DNA from 2 places in the Paenibacillus sp. JT31N7 genome. Region 1 is predicted to be linked to the other one. Evidence: predicted binding sites of a transcription regulator. Region 1 holds the regulator's gene; the other holds the start of a gene.
The links. The regulator NrdR, encoded in region 1, represses ribonucleotide reductase genes. The targets are predictions, from matches to a motif close to AACACNATATATNGTGTT.
Positions count from the first base shown of each region.

Region 2: AC58P5_RS10195 (adenosylcobalamin-dependent ribonucleoside-diphosphate reductase) is a predicted target of NrdR. The motif match lies at 6,353-6,370, and genes of this name have one in related genera.

Region 1 is NZ_JCAUAT010000002.1:182,489-192,157, forward strand. It holds gene AC58P5_RS11075 (oxidoreductase) at 1-789, opposite strand, end outside; gene AC58P5_RS11080 (Lrp/AsnC family transcriptional regulator) at 937-1,371, shown strand; gene AC58P5_RS11085 (FusB/FusC family EF-G-binding protein) at 1,857-2,525, shown strand; gene AC58P5_RS11090 (AraC family transcriptional regulator) at 2,810-4,756, shown strand; gene AC58P5_RS11095 (ribosomal protein L7/L12) at 4,851-5,186, opposite strand; gene AC58P5_RS11100 (DUF441 domain-containing protein) at 5,372-5,824, shown strand; gene AC58P5_RS11105 (FMN-dependent NADH-azoreductase) at 5,945-6,592, opposite strand; gene AC58P5_RS11110 (YuzF family protein) at 6,782-7,387, opposite strand; gene nrdR (transcriptional regulator NrdR) at 7,575-8,057, opposite strand; gene AC58P5_RS11120 (alpha/beta-type small acid-soluble spore protein) at 8,167-8,397, shown strand; gene AC58P5_RS11125 (lytic transglycosylase domain-containing protein) at 8,486-9,064, opposite strand; gene coaE (dephospho-CoA kinase) at 9,064-9,657, opposite strand.
Region 2 is NZ_JCAUAT010000002.1:3,816-13,484, forward strand. It holds gene AC58P5_RS10180 (S-layer homology domain-containing protein) at 1-1,079, opposite strand, end outside; gene AC58P5_RS10185 (leucine-rich repeat domain-containing protein) at 1,685-3,190, shown strand; gene AC58P5_RS10190 (copper amine oxidase N-terminal domain-containing protein) at 3,172-3,375, shown strand; gene AC58P5_RS10195 (adenosylcobalamin-dependent ribonucleoside-diphosphate reductase) at 3,623-6,241, opposite strand; gene dat (D-amino-acid transaminase) at 6,782-7,621, shown strand; gene AC58P5_RS10205 (AAC(3) family N-acetyltransferase) at 7,850-8,668, opposite strand; gene AC58P5_RS10210 (lipoate--protein ligase family protein) at 8,698-9,540, opposite strand.

The DNA.
Region 1 (9,669 bases):
GTATACGTCGCTGGGCTGTACCGGGAGAATCCCGCCCGAAGACACATGGATAGCGTCCAGTTCGGACTCCAGCGGCTTTAACATGCGCGCCCATTCTTCAGGGATCAGTCCACCTTCGCTGTAGTCTGTGGCCGAAATCCGAACGATGACGGGATAGTCTCTGCCGACTTCTTCCCTGACCGCCCTGAGAACCTCCTTCAAAAACCTCGCCCTGTTCCCGGAACTTCCTCCATAGGCATCGGTCCGCTTATTGGACAGAGGCGATAAGAACTGATGAATTAAAAACCCGTGCGCCGCATGAATCTCTATTCCGTCAAATTCCGCTTCTACACTTCGCCTTGCCGCCATACGGTACTCCTGGACGATGTTATGGATGCTCTCTACCGATAGTTCTTGCGGCATGCCGTATTGATCGTCGAATGCAATCGCACTCGGCGCGACCAAAGTAGCCGTAACCTCCGGCGAAGATTTTCTTCCCCCGTGCGACAGTTGGATAAAAACCGGGGTGTCGTGCGCATGGACAGCATCCGTCACTTTCCGCAGCGCCTGCACGTGCCGGTCCGTATAGATGCCGATATCGTTTGCCCACAGTCTTCCATTCGAAGAAACTGCCGTGGATTCCAAAACGATAAGTCCCACATGCCTCGCTCTGCGCCCGTAATGCTCGATGTGATGTGCGGCGGCAAATGCTTCTGGAGTTCCTTTATACTGCTGCAGCGGCGCCATGATCAGCCGGTTTTTTAGCGTGATTCCGCCGATAGTTATCGGGTCGTTTAAGGTCCTTGTCATCTTTCATTCTCCTTCGCGAATGGTTAATGACATTTTATAATGAAATACATCCGTATCACATAGTATTATTAAGGAAGATAAGTATAAATAACTAAGTTATCAAGCTGTATGCTTACTATTACCTTTAATAATGAGGTGTTTGCTAGTATGGACCAAATCGACTCAAAAATTTTATCTTTGATGCACGAAAATGCCCGGATCCCCATCTCCGAGATGAGCCGGATGATCGCGATGTCACAGCCGGCCGTAACCGAAAGACTGCGAAAATTAGAAGAGCAGGGAGTTATTACGGGCTACCGCGCAAAGCTTTCTCCCCCGAAGCTCGGCAAGCAGACCACGGCGTTTGTTTTGTTCAAAACGACCGATTGCAAAGGCTTCGCCGCTTTCAGCGAAAAATCTCCTGAGATCGTCGATCTCTACCGGATCAGCGGGGAGTATAACTTTTTAATGAAAGTGCTGAGCGAAACGACGGAATCGTTGACCCACTTTCTCGATGAATGCAGCGCTTTCGGCTTTTCAACGACTTTGATTGTGCTATCGACCGCATTTGAGGATAAAAGTCTAGTAAGGAGCGGCCTGTAATGCTGCGCTAAACGAGCATAAGCCTCTGCCTATGAACGGCGGGCGTTTGGGTTTGCCGGTAGTCCTTGAATCGGTAGTTCGCGGCTTCCGCTGCCGATATAAATCCCAACTTTCTATCGTCCTACCCGCTAACGGTCGTTCCCTTTTTGTAACCGCGTCTGCTTCCAAGTCGTTCTTCGTTCTTCCCAACGACAGAAAAGAGGAAGGATTGCCTCCACACTGGTAAAACTTTTTTATACCTGTTTTCGGCCTTGCTACGATGCCCGCTCGCCATTATAATGGTCGGGTAAAAGGAGGTTGGTACAAATGGCAAATCAAATTGCCGGTACAAGATACGGCTCATGCGAAGCCTGATTATGGGGCGATACTTTGCATGGGCGGACGGTTCACGATAACATAGTCGCCCGATTAAGCTTATATCGTTTCTAATAATGGGCTTTGCACTTATTTTTTTAGCTTGAATAAAAAATAAGGGGCTGAAAGCCATGATACAACCATTTATTAGAAACCATCAATATAATGTCATTAAAAAGCAGAGTCTTCTGCTTCAGAAAACGTACGAAACCGTTTCCGATCCGAAAGTCGTGGCATCGGTAAAAGCCAGCGCTCCATTCAAGCTGCTTGAAGCATTCCCGGATGCAGACGACCCTCAAAAACAATTGCTGGAGAAGATTTCGGAATTGCGTACCGCAGAAGACTGCAAGCTTTTTCCGGAATCGCTGGAATCTTACTTGGCACCGTTCCCGGCACTGGCGGGTAAGCAGCTAGCCAAGCTTTTTCCGAAGAACAAGAAACTGAAAATTCCCGACCTGTCCGAAATCGACTACCGCTATGTCACTTATCTGGGCTGGACCGACATCGCGACGAATAAATTGTTTCTCGTCTACCCGTTGAACGGGAAACTGATCGGCATCGAAGGACGATATACACCGGCGAACAAAGGTGTTTGCTTTCTGTGCAACAAGCACGAAGAAGTGGCGCTGTTTACCGCGGTCACGAAATCAAGACCGGCCAAGGCACCATCCGATTACTATAAGGCGATTGGGAACTACCTGTGTGTAGACAGTACCGTCTGCAATCAGAACATCACGAATGACACTGCCCTCAATAAATTTGTCCGTGAGGTAGTTGGATACACTGAATCTGAATCTTAAATTAGTCCTCCTATCCTTCTTCATCGTCTTGTTCTTAAGCGTCCTGAAGGAAGCGTAAGGACACGCAAGAAGGAATGAACATCCGGAGCCCGCCCTGTTGGCGGGCTCTTGGCGTTTGGACAGGAAACGGTCCGAAGCCTGCGGCATGCTTGCCAATGAGGCATTTCTTTCGCAGAACCGCCATCGTTACCCGGCTAAGTAAGAAAGTTAAGTCTCCCTCCTCTTTTATTGAGAATCATTTTCAATTATACTATTGGAAAGCTGCGCCTCAGAGGAGATCCGTCATGAAATTCGATGAACAAGTTGCCATATGGAATCAAACCGCAGTTAAAATTTTCGATATCAGGCACACGGTTATGAATCCGGGAGAACGGCTGGAGGATTACCGACTGCCTGCAAATGCATATATATACGGAACCCGGGGGGCCGCGAATCTTCAGTTGGATGGCATCGTTCACCGGACACGGCAATATTATTTGCTTCACGGTGCCAAAGGAATGAATTTGGAGATCGAAGCAAAGGAAGAATTTGAATTTTACCTTCTTTTCTACAAAGCTAAGTTAGCGTTCACAAACTGGAGGAAATTAAGGGATTGGCTGGAGCATAGGAGCCCGTTCGAAATCCAGTACGGATTCGAGCCTGACGAACCGCGTACCCTGTTCATTTTAATATCGTCGATGAAGCGGACATTGAAAAGTTCCGGCAGCCTTGGAAGTTTACAAATTAAAGGAATGTTTTATCAGTTTGTCCATGAAGTCATCCAGCATAGGATAGCGGCCGAGTCCGACAGCAGTCAGAAAGATCTCGTGTCCATGGTAACTCAGTACCTTCATACCCACTACCATGAGGTAATTTCTCTGGATCTCCTTGCCCGTCAGTACAAATACAGTCCCCGCTATCTGTCCATGAAATTCAAACAACAAACCGGAACGAGTCCTATTGAGTATTTGATTCAATATCGCATTAACGAAGCTAGGAAGCTGCTCTCGGAAACAGATGCGACTTTGGGGGTAATTGCGCAACATGTGGGGTATTCAGACGAGTACTACTTCAGCCGGCTGTTCAAGAAATACACCGGTTTGTCTCCTTCTCGTTATCAGGCACTGGCACGGGAAAATCTTGCACCGCAAGATAATCCATCGGCCATTTCCAGATCGTCCATTGGCCTGCTCAACTTACGCCGTTATAGTGATAATGATAATCATTACCAATATAGCGACGGAGGGTTTCTTACTATGAAAAGGATTAAAAAATCATCATTGATCCTCGGAACATTGATCAGCTTGACTTTACTGCTCAACGCTTGCTCGGGAGGGGTAAACCCGGCATCCAATTCCTCTGCATCTACGACGAATGTATCGGCATCCGCTTCCCCTTATCCCGATAAGATAAGTACGGAGACTCGCACCGTTTCGACGGTTAAAGGAGATGTAGTCGTTCCGGCGGAGCCCAAACGTGTTGTTGTTTTGTACATGTTGGGCGATGTCGTTGCCCTCGGGATTAATCCGGTCGGCATATCCGAAATATATGACGGGGCCGCTTTTTCAGAGCAATTAAAGGGTGTACAATCGCTGGGCCACTGGGACGAAGCCAGCCCCGAAGCCGTGTTATCCCTTGAACCCGATCTGATTATTGTCTCCTCTGAAAATAGCTATAAAAAATTAAAGGATATCGCCCCAACCGTTTTCATCCCTGCAGACCAGATAACAACAGAGGAAAGGATACATAAGCTTGGGGAAGTTTTTGGCAAAAAGAAGGAAGCCGATCAGTTTATGGAGGCGTTTAACGATAAGGTTAAGGCAAGCAGAGAGAAGCTTCAGACGGCCGGACTTCTGGATAAGACTGTATCCATCGTAGAAGGTGAGAGGAAAGGAATGCTGGTTATTGAAAGCAAACAGTATGGGCGCGGTTCTCAAATTGTCTACGATTATTTGGGAATGAAAGCTCCGGAGATCATCCAGAAGAAAATCGATCATGCGAAAAAAGTGGAAAGCGAAACGGTCTCTCTGGAAGTGATTCCTCAATATATCGGAGATTTCTTGCTGCGCAGCACCTGGGAAGGAATGGACAATCTTATGGATCATCCGGTCTGGAACAGAATTCCCGCTGTTAAGGCTGGCCGTATAATCGAAGCGCCGTTCGGCTTGTTTTATTACACCGACCTCTATTCGCTGAGCGCTCAACTGGATTATGTCACGAACAGCCTGCTGAACAATGCTTCCAAATTTTGATACGTCCCTAGGCCCCGAGTTAACGGCTTCTGGTGTTCCAGTCCATTACGGGAAAAAACGCGAAGCCGCGCTGCAAGCGGATCACGTCTTTAAACTAGTCACGTTCCAGATTCTCCACATAATCTTTGGCTTCCTTCAATCCCATCCCGTTTGCCGCTCTCACCATTTTGATCGCTTTGATCTTATCGCCTTGTGCAAGCAAGTGATGGACTCTTTCGTCAAGAAGGGAAAGCTGTGCCGAAGCGGGCTTATCGGACCGGGCGGCCGTCGACGGCTTTAACCGGTTTACCGCCTGGCCTTCCGCCCGTCCTTTCAACCACTCCAGATCGGATTCGATGGCGTTAATCCGGCTTTGAAGGCTGAACACTTTAATCAGCAGCAGTAGAGCGAGAATCAAAGCCCCGACCGCTACCATTTCAATCGTTTCCATGGAATCGCTCCTTTCACCGGGGACCTGTTTGGATAACCTGCCCTCGTCTAAGAAATTATACCATATCCCCTCCAGGGGATCTCCCATCGGCTTTCGGCTTTCCTCCTGACCGGTCCCTTCCTTGTTGATGCGGCTTGAATGCTATACAATGGAAACAAAAAAAGACCCAAAAGGGGAATTTGACGATGGCCCAAGTGGACATGCCTTCCATCCTGCTGCTCGGTTTGGCCCTTCTCGGGCTGCTCAGCAGCAATTCGACCGTTACGATTGCCATGCTCGTTCTCCTGCTTTTGCGGGTGATGAATGTACAGCAGGCCTTTCCCTTCTTGGAAAAATACGGATTGACGATCGGCGTCGTCATTTTGACTATCGGTGTAATGACGCCGATCGCCAGCGGCAAAATGCCCGTCCAGACCATTCTCCAGTCCTTTATGCACTGGAAATCGCTTTTGGCCGTGCTTATCGGAATCACCGTTGCATACCTGGGCGGCCGGGGTGCCCTCCTGATGACGAACCAGCCGAATGTGGTAGCCGGACTTCTTATCGGCACCGTGCTCGGCGTTGCCCTGTTCCGCGGCGTTCCCGTCGGCCCTCTGATTGCGGCCGGTCTGCTTTCTCTTCTTATCGGCAAGGGCTGAGACAAACCTATAACCGTTAACTCGCGGTCCGGCCCTTAACGCAGCAAAAAACTGCCCCTCGTAGAACGTAGAACGGGGCAGTTTTTTTGCGTTTATATGGGAACACCGCAAGGGGGAAGCTTATACTCGCGATGGGATTTTCGCAAATTGAACCGCTGCTTCCGCGGCTCTTGCTTTGGCACCTTGCACAAGCTCCTCCGCTTTGTCCGGATAAGCCGCGATGCCTTCCACATAGACATGCTCGTAGTCCGTAATTCCGATGAACGCCATAATTCCGCGCAGGTATTTGTCGGTAAATTCAAAGTCCGCGGCCGGTCCTTCGGAATAAATGCCTCCGCGCGCCTGGATGTGAACGACTTTTTTGCCGGTCATCAGCCCTTCGGGACCGTTCGCCGTATAACGGAACGTTTTTCCCGCAATCGCAATGTTGTCGATGTAGGCTTTCAGCATCGGCGGGTAGCTCAGGTTCCACATCGGAGTGACGAACACGTACCCGTCGGCGGACAAAAACTGTTCCAGCACTTCATTCATCCGGTTGATGGCAGCCGCTTCCGTTTCGTTCAGCGTTTCCCCCGCACGCAGTTTATCCCAGCCGTTCAGGACATCGGCATCGATAAGGGGAATAGGCTCGCCGTATACATCAACGCGCTCCACTTGAAGCTCGGGATTCTCTTTGATGGCCGTTTCCAGAAAATGTTCGCCGACCTGAAGGCCGAAAGAACGGTCAAGTCCTCTTGGATTCGCAGTGATATACAATAATTTGTTCATTTTAACTTCCTCCTAAACATGATTCGAAATTTTATTTTTAGCTAACTTGTATTTAATAACTTACTTTATGTAAGTATATTATCATTGTTACTTTCTTTTGTAAAGTAGCTATATTAAAATTTATTGAAATGTCCCGGTGCACGAAAAAAAGCCGCCGGAATCCGGCGGATCTTAGACACCAATAAGATTTTACTCCGGCATGACCCAAATGATTTGGGCCGTCCGGATAAATAATTTCTTCCCGTCCTCCTGGACCACGACATGATCAGGCTTCACATCCGCCAGGATGCCCCGGTTGCTGCCGCGAACCGTTTCCACCACGACACCTCTGCCGACAATCGTTCTGAGCGCCTGATACACATAAGGATCGATGCTGAAAAAAGGCTGCGGCACCGCGACCGGAGCGCCTCCGGACGATGCGCCCGCATCAATGGCGCCAAAGCCCCCCTGCCCCGGCGGTCCGCCTGCGGATCCGAAACCTCCCTGATTGAAAGGCGACAAGCCTCCGCCTCCCGTTTGGGGTGCGGGAGAGAACCCCGCCTGGCCGGACCAGCCGTCGACTGAACCGAAGCTCTCCGGGTAAGCTCCCGACTGCGGAAAAGCGCCGGGCAGCCCTCCCTGTGGCGGACCCTGATTGCCCTGGGGCTGATTGACCCCGCCGCCGAACGGTGACCCCTGCTGAAGCGGATAGTCCGGCAGCTGCGCCTGCCCCTGCGTTATCTTCGTGTAATCGGGAACCTCGGGTTTCCCGAACCCCCACGGGACTCCCTGCCCGTTTCCTTGCGTAATTGACATGTCGTCGCCTCCTTTGCCGTTCCACCCTGAAACATATGGCGGGAGAGCCCCAGATATACCTGTAGTCTTCCGGCTTTTCCCGGGGGGCTGCGGGGCATATGCCTGTCTTCCGGCCTTTTTTCCCGGCAAAACGGCAAAAAGGCTTTCCCCTTATTAAGAAGAAAGCCTTGCAAGCTTGTCCGCCCCTCTAGCCGTCCGTTTTCAGTGCGCTCAGATTCGTTTTGCCTAAAATCTGCTCCAGTTCCTTCAGGAACATGTTGATATCTTTAAACTGCCTGTACACGGACGCAAAGCGGATGTAAGCCACTTCATCGACCGGGTAAAGCTGCTCCATCACCAGTTCTCCGATCCTCATGCTGTCCACTTCCGCATGGGCCATATTGCGGACCTGCATTTCGACCTCGGAGACGATTTGCTCCAGCCTGTCCACGGAAACCGGGCGTTTCTCGCAGGCTCTGATTAACCCGCGCAAAATCTTGTCGCGGTTAAATTCCTCGCGGCTGCCGTCTTTTTTGATCACGATAAGAGGCGTTTCCTCCACCATCTCGAACGTCGTAAACCGCCGCTGGCACTTCTCGCATTCTCTGCGCCGGCGGATCGATTTGTTATCGTTGGCCGAGCGCGAGTCCAGCACTTTCGTTCCGTTATGCTCGCAAAACGGGCATTTCATCGGGGTTCCTCCTCTCGTCCGACTTTTATTTTTCTGCCAGATGTTGCTTGTTATCAAGCTTACAAAAACGCACATAATAGTTCTACCAACGACAAGGAGGTGAACAGAAATGGGTGCAGGACAATCTCGCAGCAGCAACGTACTGGTTGTTCCACAAGCTAACCAAGCTTTGGATCAGCTGAAATATGAAGTTGCCCAAGAGCTGGGTATTGCGATTCCTCAAGACGGTTACTACGGTAACATGGCTACTCGCGACACGGGTGCTATCGGGGGTCACATTACTCGCAGACTGGTGCAAATCGCCGAACAACAACTGGCCGGTCAAGGCCAATCCCGCTAACTTCTAGCGGAAACCAAGCAATGCGGAAGTATCGGATCCGGCGGCTACACCCGCCGGGCTCGGTGCTTCTTTATTTGGTTCCTGCGCTTTATTTGGTTCCTGCGCTTTGATTCCATTCCTCGCCGTAAAGCTTTTTAAATTTCTGCTGATAATACAGTACCCTCTGTACATAATGCCGGGTTTCGCCGAACGGGATCTTTTTGATGGTTTCTTCCGTCCCGTCCCAGACTCCGTTGTTTTTCCATTTGCTGACGTTTCCCTGACCCGCGTTATACGCGGCTATGGAATAAAGCCAGTTTCCCTTGTACTGCTTGTTCAGCCAAGCCAGGTACCAGGAGCCCAGCTGGATATTATGCTTCGGATCGCGGAAATCGGCCGATTTCGTATTGGACGTTTCGCGAATCCATTCCGCGGTATCGGGCATGAGCTGCATAATGCCGACGGCTCCTTTTTTGGATTCCCGGTCGTGGTTGAAGTTCGTCTCCACTTTAATAATAGCGGCAATCAGAAAAGGATCGACCTGATACTGGGAAGCATTCTGCCGGATTTCTTCACGGTAGTGAATGGGATATATCATCTGTCCGATAAAAAGTCCGTTGCTGAACAGAAGAAACACAAATCCGAGCAGCAGCAGGGCGAATACCCGCTTTTTCCGCAGAAGCTTCATTACAGCCCCCTTTGAAGCCAGAAACGCTCGACAAGCAGCTCTGTCTGCTCCAGTGTCCCCGAATTGTCGATACAACTATCCGCGAGCTCTTTTTTGCGTTCAACGGGCCACTGGGCCGCAAGCCGGGATTCCGCCTGTTCGGAGGTCAGCCCGTCCCGCTCCATCAATCTTCTAAGCTGGACTTCTTTCGGCACATAAACGACCATAACGGACGAAAACATGCTTTGAAGTCCCGATTCGTAGAGGAGCGGCACATCCACCACGACAAGCTTGTCCGGAAATTCACGCTCCGAGGCGGCCATTCTTTCTTTCATGAGCGCACGGATGGACGGATGCAAAAGATCTTCGAGCGCTTTCCGCGCCTCTTCGTTCCCGAAAACCGTCTCGCCCAGTCTTTTACGGTGGAGCGAGCCGTCCGGCAGCAGCATATCTTGTCCGAAATGCGCGGCGACCTGAGCCAGAACGGGGCTCCCCGGCTCTACCACTTCGCGCGCGATCCGGTCCGCGTCTATAAGAATCGCACCGCGGCGGACAAGCATGGCCGAGACCGTGCTTTTGCCGCAGGCGATACCTCCCGTGAGTCCTATATTCATTTCACTCGACTC
Region 2 (9,669 bases), 180 kb from region 1:
GACGCTTGGACTGTAATAGCCGCTTGCGGTTTCCCGCTGGCAAGCAATTGTTCGACTGTCGGCGTCACGCCGCCGGGAACTCCGCCCCCTCCGAAACCGCCACCGCCACCGCCAAACATGGGAGAAGTGCCCTCAACGGACTTGCCGCTGGGCTTGCCTTTGTACGTTAATACGTATTTCGTTCCGGAATTTTGCGATGTTGTGGTGAGCACAACAATAGTTTTGCTGCCTGACTTGAAATCTGCCGCTGTAACGAGTAGATCATGATCGAACTTGAAATCTTCCTTATTGGGCTCCGTTAATGCGGAAGAGAAAGTAACTTCAATTGTTGTGCTGCTTTGCGAAGTCAGGGACAGGATCTGCTTCTCCGGTTGAGTAATTTCGGGCTTGGAAGCCAGAATTTCCTCGGCTTTGCTTAAATAGGCTTTATTATTTGTTTTGAACTCATACGCCAGACGGGCTACAGCCTGACGGTCCGAACTGCTTTTCGGCTTGAAAATCAGCTCTCCGGCACCGTTATCGATCCCGTTGACAAAACCGATCTCATAAGCCAAGGAGACGGATGGTATCGCCCACTCCGCTGCCGTGTTCAGATCGGCCAGCGGAGCGGTAGGACTTTTTGTAGAGGCGCTCTCAGCGAGCCCGAATGCCCGCACAAAAAAGACAACGAGCTCTTCCCGCGTTACTTTGGCATCCGGCGAAAAGGTGCTTGCCGTAGTACCCTCCGTAATACCGGACGCTACAAGCGATCCGACATAGCCGTTGTACCAGCTCGAAGCGTCTACATCCTGGAAGGAAGCGGACTTGGCCGGTTCTTCCTTCAATCCCAGAGCCAGTACAAGAATTTTTGCAAATTCGGCGCGTGTTATTGGATTTTCAGGTTTAAAAGTTCCGTCCGGGTATCCCGAAAGGATTCCTTCCGAGACGAGACTGGTTATTTCTTTTTGGGCGTAGGAGCGATCCAGGTCTGTTAACGTTTCTTTGGATGCCGCCTGAACAAAGCTTGGCAGAAGCATACCCAGGATCAGAACAACTAATGAAAACACACTTACAAAACGACGTAATCTTGCCAGCTTCATTTTACGGGTTCCCTCCGTCAGTCTAATAAGTTTGTTGTATACGCCGTTTCTTGATGTCGGTAGGTCTTTGGGTCTAAACGCATATAACGACCTTATTATACTAGGTCGATAGTATGAAATATAGAGGGAAAAGAAATAATTGGAAGGTAATCTGATGCCCGCAAAACGTATAAACGCCGTTTCCATCATCATACCCGACTGAACAGGCTGCTTCTTCCCTCGAAACACTCGTATCCAGGGACGCCATCCTCCGTGAGACATTTGTACACCTTTTCGATGAAACTTTGGAGCTAAGATTTCGATCAACGAAACGAACAATCCACGTTATGAAAAAAAGTATGAAGAGATGCCGGGGTAAAAAAACGGATTCCATCCATCCGGTCTTCACGTATTTTCCGAACCCATGCAGGATTAGCCAATTGTGCCCGTCCAACGGCAACCAAGATGAACTTCTTGTTATTTTTTATAGATTATTTAAAATTTTCGTAGAAGGAGATAGCTGAACACAAATAGAAAATAGGTAACCGAGTGAACCGGATTGTATTTAGTTGAAAATTTTGCAGAAGTAATAGAAACTAGTGTTTTTAGATACGGGAGGGAATGATTTGAAAAAAGCTGAGTTCGTCTCTTGCTTATTAAGTATGGTATTTTTATTGATTTTATTTTTGCCTATAAAAATTTTTGCAGAATCCCCTGAAGTAAAGATCGAGGATTCCGCACTTGAAAAAGTTATTAGAAGAGAACTTCATAAAAATGAAGGTCCACTAACGTTAAGGGACATGGAAAGCCTGAAAAAAATAGGTCCCGCTGATTGGCAGGGCATTAAGACGCTAAATGGCTTAGAATACGCCAAAAATTTGGTGGAAATCAATTTAACACAGAATAAAATCGAAAACATCCATGCTTTAAGCGGATTAACCGAATTGAAAACGATTAACTTGTGGCAAAATCAAATCAGTGACATTGACGCCCTTAGTAATCTTCGCTCTTTAGTTAATCTGAATATTAGTCATAACCATATTTCCGACATAAGCCCTCTTAGAAATCTTAGCCAATTAAAAATACTTAACCTATCTGAAAATCAGCTGCAAAATATTGATCCTTTAGAGAATCTTGAAAACTTATCCGCCTTCGACGCTTATAAGAATCAAATTCAGGATATATCTCCCATGCGCCATTTCAAAAATTTATCTTCTACCAATTTACAAGAAAATCAAATTTCGGATATTTCCCCTTTAAGCAATCTATCTAAACTTGATTTCGTTGGTCTTAAATACAACTGGGTTAAAGATGTTAACCCTCTAAAAAGCTTACCGCATTTGACTGGCCTCGAATTGACTGGAAATCCGGTTCAAGATTTAAGTGTCCTTAAACATTTTCCTGAGCTTAATTGGTTAAGTATCGGTTCTCTTCATATTACCAATATAAGCTTTCTTGAAAATCACCCGGATCTGAAGTGGCTGCAGCTTGAAAACAATCAAATAACCGATATTAGCAGCCTTCAAAAACTTGCCAAGTTACAGGACCTTGATCTTTCGAATAATCAGATTTCAGATATTTCTCCCTTGTCTCATGCGAATGAGCTTGAGTTGTTAAAGCTCAATCAAAATCGGATTTCAGACATTAAACCTATTGTTCAGTTACCAAAATTGTGGTTGTTATCTCTTAATGACAATTCCATATCCGATCCGGAATCTTTGGGTAACTTACCTGAATTACGTTCCCTTTATTTAGGATCAAACGCAATTGCTTCGCTTCAGTTTCTAAAGAGCCTGCCTCCACTCGCCCTGCTCTCTCTTGACCGAAACTTGATTAGTGATTTACGTGGAATTGAAGCTCAGAGCAGCATCTATCAACTTGATTTAAGCAATAACCAGCTCACTGATCTTAGTCCGATTAAATCGCTGAATAAGTTAGATGTCTTGTATCTAGACGGCAATACTCTTTCGGATATATCCCCACTCTCTCAATTAACTCCGAGAAAGATCTCATTGATCAATAATCAAATCCAAGATATTAGTACACTGGATAATCAAACCGATCTATGGGAAATTTATTTGGCCAATAACCCATTAAATGAAGGATCGATTCCGTGGCGGCCCAAAAATTAGATATCTCTTTAAAACTACGAATCGGCTCGGATAAAGCCATAGTAAACGGCAAAGAAGTATGGTTGGAATCCGCCATACAGGTCGTGAACGGATCTACTTTTGTACCTGTAAGAATGGTAAGCGAGACATTTGGAGCACGAGTAAAATGGAACTCAAATACAAAAACAGTCGATATCAGACCATAGTCTAATTAAGGGACTAAAAACAATAGGAGGATCAAAGAAACAAAGAGAAAGATCTGACAGGATGTAAACAACAAAACAACCGAAAGTGTGAGCTCTAAACTCACACTTTCGGTTGTTTTGTTCATTAGGCCACCCTAATATAAAACCTTGGAAGTAGGTTTCATGTAAGAAGACAAAGGCAGGATAGGTGAATGAACACCCTAATCCTGCCTTTGTTGTCTTTATAGAGTAAGCAAATTTTCAATTCTTACGAACAGCGGCTGTACCCGCAGTTCGTGCAGTTCTTGCAGCCTTCGCTGTTTACGAGCGAAGCCGAACCGCAGGACGGGCAAAGGTCGAGCGAAGCCAGCCCGGCAGGCGCAGCACCTGCGGAAGGAGCAGCATGGCCGATAACCTCCGGCGCTTCATGCACGACTTCTTTCGTGGCGGTTACGTAAGCCTCCGCATCCGTTTCGCCGGCCATCGCCTCTTCGTGCATTTCAAGCGCTTTGGCGACCGCATCGGCGATGGATTCGACGCGGTTGGCGCCGAAGCCGATGGCACCGGAACCGCCGATGCCTTTGAGATGCTTGATCAGCAGGTTCACTTTGTTCCCGTGATCGCCGTAGCGCAGGAACAAGGAGCAGACGCGGCCGAGCGCTTCCGCCATGGCGAAGACGTCCGAGCCGGCTTTTCCCACGTTCAGGAAAATTTCGCTCGGTGAGCCGTTCATGTCGTTGATCGTAATGTACGCCATACCGAACGGCGTATTGATTTTATAGGTAGCGCCGCGCAGTATTTGCGGACGGCGTTTATATTCTTTATCGAACACGTTGCCGGAAACGGCATCCGTCTGCACGGCCGGTTCTGCGGTAACTGCCACAATCGGTGTTTCTGTCGGAACTTCAGGGACAGGAGCAGTCGCTTCGGCTTTCTTCTCATCCTTCTTGTCTTTGTCCGTTCCGGTGCTGAGTACCTGTACGTCACGGCTGCCGTCGCGGTAGATGGTCACGCCCTTGCATCCCAGATCGAACGCAAGCTCGTACAGCCGCTCGGTTTCTTCAACCGTGAAATCGGCCGGACAGTTTGCCGTCTTGGAAATGGAGCTGTCTACCCAACGCTGAATAGCGGCTTGAGCGCGGATATGGTCCTCGGCGGACAAACTCATGGACGTCACGAAATAATCCGGCAGTTCCTGATCCTTGTTCGCGTCCTTCCATTCCTGTGCGATCGGCACGAACTGCTTGTCGTAGCCAAGGCGGCTTTGACGGAAATATTCGAAGGCGAAATAAGGCTCGATACCGGTGGAAGTTCCCACCATCGTTCCCGTGCTTCCCGTCGGCGCCTGCGTAATGACGGTTACGTTGCGCATGCCGTTCTTACGGACGGATTCCGTCACTTCCGGATAAACCTCGTGCATGTTTTTCATAAAGCCGCTCTGCAGGAATTTCTCGGCGTCGAAGTGTTTGAAAGAGCCTTTCTCGCCGGCTATCTCAGAGGAAGCCAGGTATGCTTCGCGTGCCATGAAACCATAGATCTTATCCAGGAACTCGAGAGATTCCGGGCTTCCGTAACGGATGCGCAGCTTGATCATCAGCTCGGCCAGTCCCATCGTTCCGAGTCCGACACGGCGTTCGCCCTGCTGATTCTCGCGGTTTTCCTCGAAGTGGTAAGGCGTCTTGTCGATGACGTTATCCAGAAAACGCGTGGAATAACGAACGATTTTGCCCAGCTCGTCCCAAGCGACATCGTCATTCTCCTCGTCGTAAAACTTGGACAGGTTAACGGCCGACAAGTTGCATACGCCCCAGGCCGGAAGCCCCTGCTCTCCGCAAGGATTGGTGCAGATGATCGGATTGAAGTACCAGCTGTTGGACATCTGATTGTAGTACTCCATAAACACGACGCCCGGCTCCGCGGAGCGCCATGCGGATTCGATGATCGTGTGCCAAACTTCGCGGGCTTTGACCGTGCGGTACACTTTTACGGCTTTTCCGAGCTTTTTCCACTCATTGAGATCGCCGTTCCAAACTTCGTCGTATTCGGGATCCGTCGTATCCGGGAACACGAGATCCCAGTCCAGATCTTCCTTCACCGCTTTCATAAAGCCGTTGCTTACGCAAACGGAAAGGTTCGCGTTCGTAATCTGACCCATCGTAGATTTAACGGTGATAAAATCAAGCAGATCCGGGTGCCAATCGTTGATCATTAACATCAGCGCACCGCGCCGGCTGCCGCCCTGCTCGATCAGGCCCGTTGTATAACTGAACAGACCTCCCCAGGACACGGAACCGCTGGAAGAGCCGTTGACGCCTTTGACGATCGCGCGGCGCGGACGAAGGGATGAAAGGTTAATACCGACGCCGCCGCCGCGAGACATAATTTCCGTCATCTCGGACAAGGTCGCCATGATGCCGCCGCGGCTGTCATGCGGAGACGGAATGACATAGCAATTGAACAGCGTCAGTTCGTCGCTGGCATCCGCGCCCGCGGCGATACGGCCTCCCGGAACAAGCTTCCAGTCGTCCAGGATGTAACGGAATTTTTCCGTCCATTCCTTCTGTTTTTCAGGTGTCGCTTCCACGGAAGCCATTGCCTTGGCCAGGCGGTCCCACAGCTCATCCGGCGTTTTTTCTATATTAAGAGTCAATCTGTCGATATTCGACTCAATCGTTTCGCCGCTGCGCAGCTTAACGGTCACGTTACGCCCATCGCGTGCGGTGATTTCCCCGACTTCCTTGGCCGGAAATTTCGGGTCGTCCTTGGTCAGGACAAGCACCACGTCTCCGACTTTCGTGTTGTTCGTGTCCGCATCTTTTAACGCATAACGATCCAAAAAGATTTTCTCACTCAAACCTTCCAAACTTTTCCGCTGCATCGTCTTCAAAACGGCAACACCCTCCCAAATCAATGTACCTGCACCCGGGAACCCGCACCACTGCGCGAATTTCGCGGTATGTACGTAATCACTATATATAGTGTCCATAAATGATTATACAACACTATATGTTGTGTTACGAATAAACTGCGAATGAATTCAACGGGATAATAAAATCCATGAGCTTGTTTTCTCACTTATTCTTCGCCTTGCTCTTTATTTCGTTCGGGACAGTATTATAAAAAACGACAAATTTCGACATTTTCAATCCGTAAAAGGTAAAGAATAGGACGGCTCGACCTGTAACTTTATCTAAAAACAGGTTTCCGGACGGGTTCCGTATAAACAGAATCCGCTCATTTGTGTAGGTATTCTTTCCCCTATATACTATAAACAGATCCGCTGAAAAAAGAAACGGACGTTCGCCAGTTGGGTAATTTTTCGTATTATCCCGTATATATATAAGTTTAATCGGCTGGTGCCCGAACCCCCTTCATAACAAGCGCTTATTTTGACATTAGACAGTTTACTTAAAGGAGATCATGCCCGATGATGCTTTTCGGAAATAACCTGGTACCGGACGAAGAAGTCCGCATTTCTCCCCTCGACCGGGGCTATTATTTCGGGGATGGGGTCTACGAAGTATTCCGAATTTACGAGGGTCGGCTGTACGAAGTTCAAGGACATATGGAACGTTTCAGCCGCAGCATGGCGGAAGTCAGGATCGTCTTTCCTTATCCCCTCAAAGAGCTGGAGGATCTGCTGAACCAGCTCGTGGAGGCTGCCGGAATCCCTGACGGCCTCGCATATGTTCAGATCACCCGCGGCGCCGCTCCGCGTTCTCATCCGTTTCCGGCTTCGGCGGCGCCGGTCGTGACGGGCTGGTGCTCCCCGTTTTTCCGTCCCTTGAAAGATCTGGAAAAAGGGATTTCCGCCATCGTCCGGGAGGATATCCGCTGGCACCGGTGCGACATCAAGTCGCTGAATCTCCTCCCTAACGTGCTGCTGAAGCAGGAGGCTCTCGACGGCGGGGCGGGCGAAGTTATTTTCAACCGCGGCGGCGTCATCACCGAAGCGAGCGCGTCCAACGTGATGATCGTCAAAGGCGGGGTCGTGAAAACTCATCCCGCCGATCATCATATCCTGCGGGGCATAACCCGCTCGCTCGTTCTCCGGCTCGCCGAAGGGCTGGGTATTTCCGTGCTCGAAGAAGCTTTCAGGGCCGAGGAACTCGCCTCGGCCGATGAAGTCTTCATTACGAGCACAGGTTCCGAAGTCATGCCTGTCGTGCTGCTGGACGGCAGGCCCATCGGAGACGGCAAGCCCGGTCCTGTCACCCGGCGGCTCCAGCAGGCCTTCGAAGCGACGATTCCTGCCGGAAGCCGCTGATCCGGCATAGAGCAAAAAAAGGCCTCCAAACCGCACTCTAGAGTGGTTTGGAGGCCTTTTTAGCCGCGGCAGCGGGGCCGCCGAAGGCGGGAACCAACCGGTATGCGGCGCCCATCCGCATCCGGAAGCGCGAAGCTCCCGGCGCTAGGTGCTTAGCGTCACATGACGGTGGTCAACCACACACCCGCACATACGAGAGCAAACCAAGCAGCGGCCGCCATCCTTTCGCTACCGGTGCCGCCTCATCCATTCGGCTGCATAATCGACAAGCGGACGCTGCGGCATCAAAGCCGCCTGAGCCGAGCCTACTTTACCTCGGGTGACCAGCGAGCAGCGGGCTTCGAAATCCGCGCCCGCCCGCTCAAAATCGTCCGAGTCGATTCCGACATCCGGAAACTCCACCCACTGACGGACTCCCTCTCCGTCAAGAACAGGCGCCCCGTTCTTGACTTCCCTCTTCGAGGCATACTCCGCCCGGTATTCCGCCAGATGGATGGACGTGTTGGAGCCGTGACCGACCCCCAGCAGCAGCACATGACCGTCCAGCTCGTACAGACGGGCAAGCGGGGAGCCCTCTCCGAGCCCGTAGGCCAGGGAATGGCTGCCGGTCAGCTTCTGCGCCTGCGGCCCGATCGCCGCAAACGAAACCTGGGGGTGGCTGCTGCGGATTACCCCCGGGTAAGTTCTGAACGCTTCCGGCACGGCTCCCATAAAAAACGTCCGGGTCTCCTCCGCCTTATAGGCCGGCATCGTGCTGCGGATCACGTCCCACCACTCCGGCGGCACGGGCGGATTGTTCCAAGCCGAAGGCTCCGACAAGTCGCCGCTGTGCGTCGGCATCATCAGCGTCCCCCCGCTGCCCAGAGCGTCCCGGAGGGCGGCAATGACCGCCTGTGTGCCCCCGCAAACCCATCCGAGGGAGCTTAGAGAGGAATGGACCAAAAGAGTCATGCCCTCCTTCACGCCGAGCCTTCTGAGGTCCTCGGCGAGGCTTTCCGCCGTATGCGGCCGTTTCCCCGTCCGTTCTATAATCGTGTCGATCGCCATGACCCACTCACCTCATCCCAAAATTACCGCTATCGTTTTAAGTTCCATTCGTCGGAACTGTATTTTTCGCGCGCCAGCTCTTCCGCAAGCTCCAGCTCGTACGAAGTCAACGCTCCGTCTTCAAGCTCAATACCCATGCCTTCGGCTACACCGGCGCGGAATGCGGTTTCCACGTCTCCGAGTGTCACCGGAGCAAGCCCGGCAGTTCGGAGCAGATCGTTAATCGCAACCGCTTTCTGCACAAAGCTCTGCTTCATCCGCTCCGCAATCCGCTCGTTGGAGAAAAGCAGCAGACCGAACAACTGCTCAACGTCCAGTTCCAGCAAAATCGAGCCGTGCTGAAGCACGACATTCTTCTGCCTAACCTGCGCGCTTCCGGCGACTTTTCGCCCTTCCACGACAAGCTCGTACCACGAAGGGGAATCGAAGCAGGCCGCCGAGCCGAGCGATTCGTATTTCCGCTTCTCTTCTTCGGTTGCGAGATTCACCATCTCGGCCGCCAGCCCCAGCTTCCGGAATCCGAGCAGCAGCCCTTCGCTGAGGACACGGTAAGCCTCCGTTACGCTCGTCGGAATTCCCGGATAGCGCTCCGAGACGATGATGCTGTATGTAAGCTCGGCATCGTGAAGTACCGCCCGTCCGCCCGTCGGGCGGCGTACGAATCCGAGACCTTGGCCGGCGACTTTGTCCAGATTGATCTCCTTCTGCGCTTTCTGAAAGTAACCGATGGAGAGAGCTGCCGGGCCCCAGCCGTAAAAACGGACCGTAGGCGGAACCCTGCCTTCGCTGTGCGCGATAAGTATCGCTTCGTCGATCGCCATATTTTCAGCCGCCGTCCGGTGGCCTGTATGCATATAACGCCATGTTGTCATGTTCCTCTTCCCTTCTTATCAAGAACGGCAGACGCGGAAAACCCGGCCCGGCCGTGTTGTTTATCAATGCCCGATCATTCCTTTATCATAGCACAGGAGCCCTCCCGAATACATTCGATAGAGCGCCCG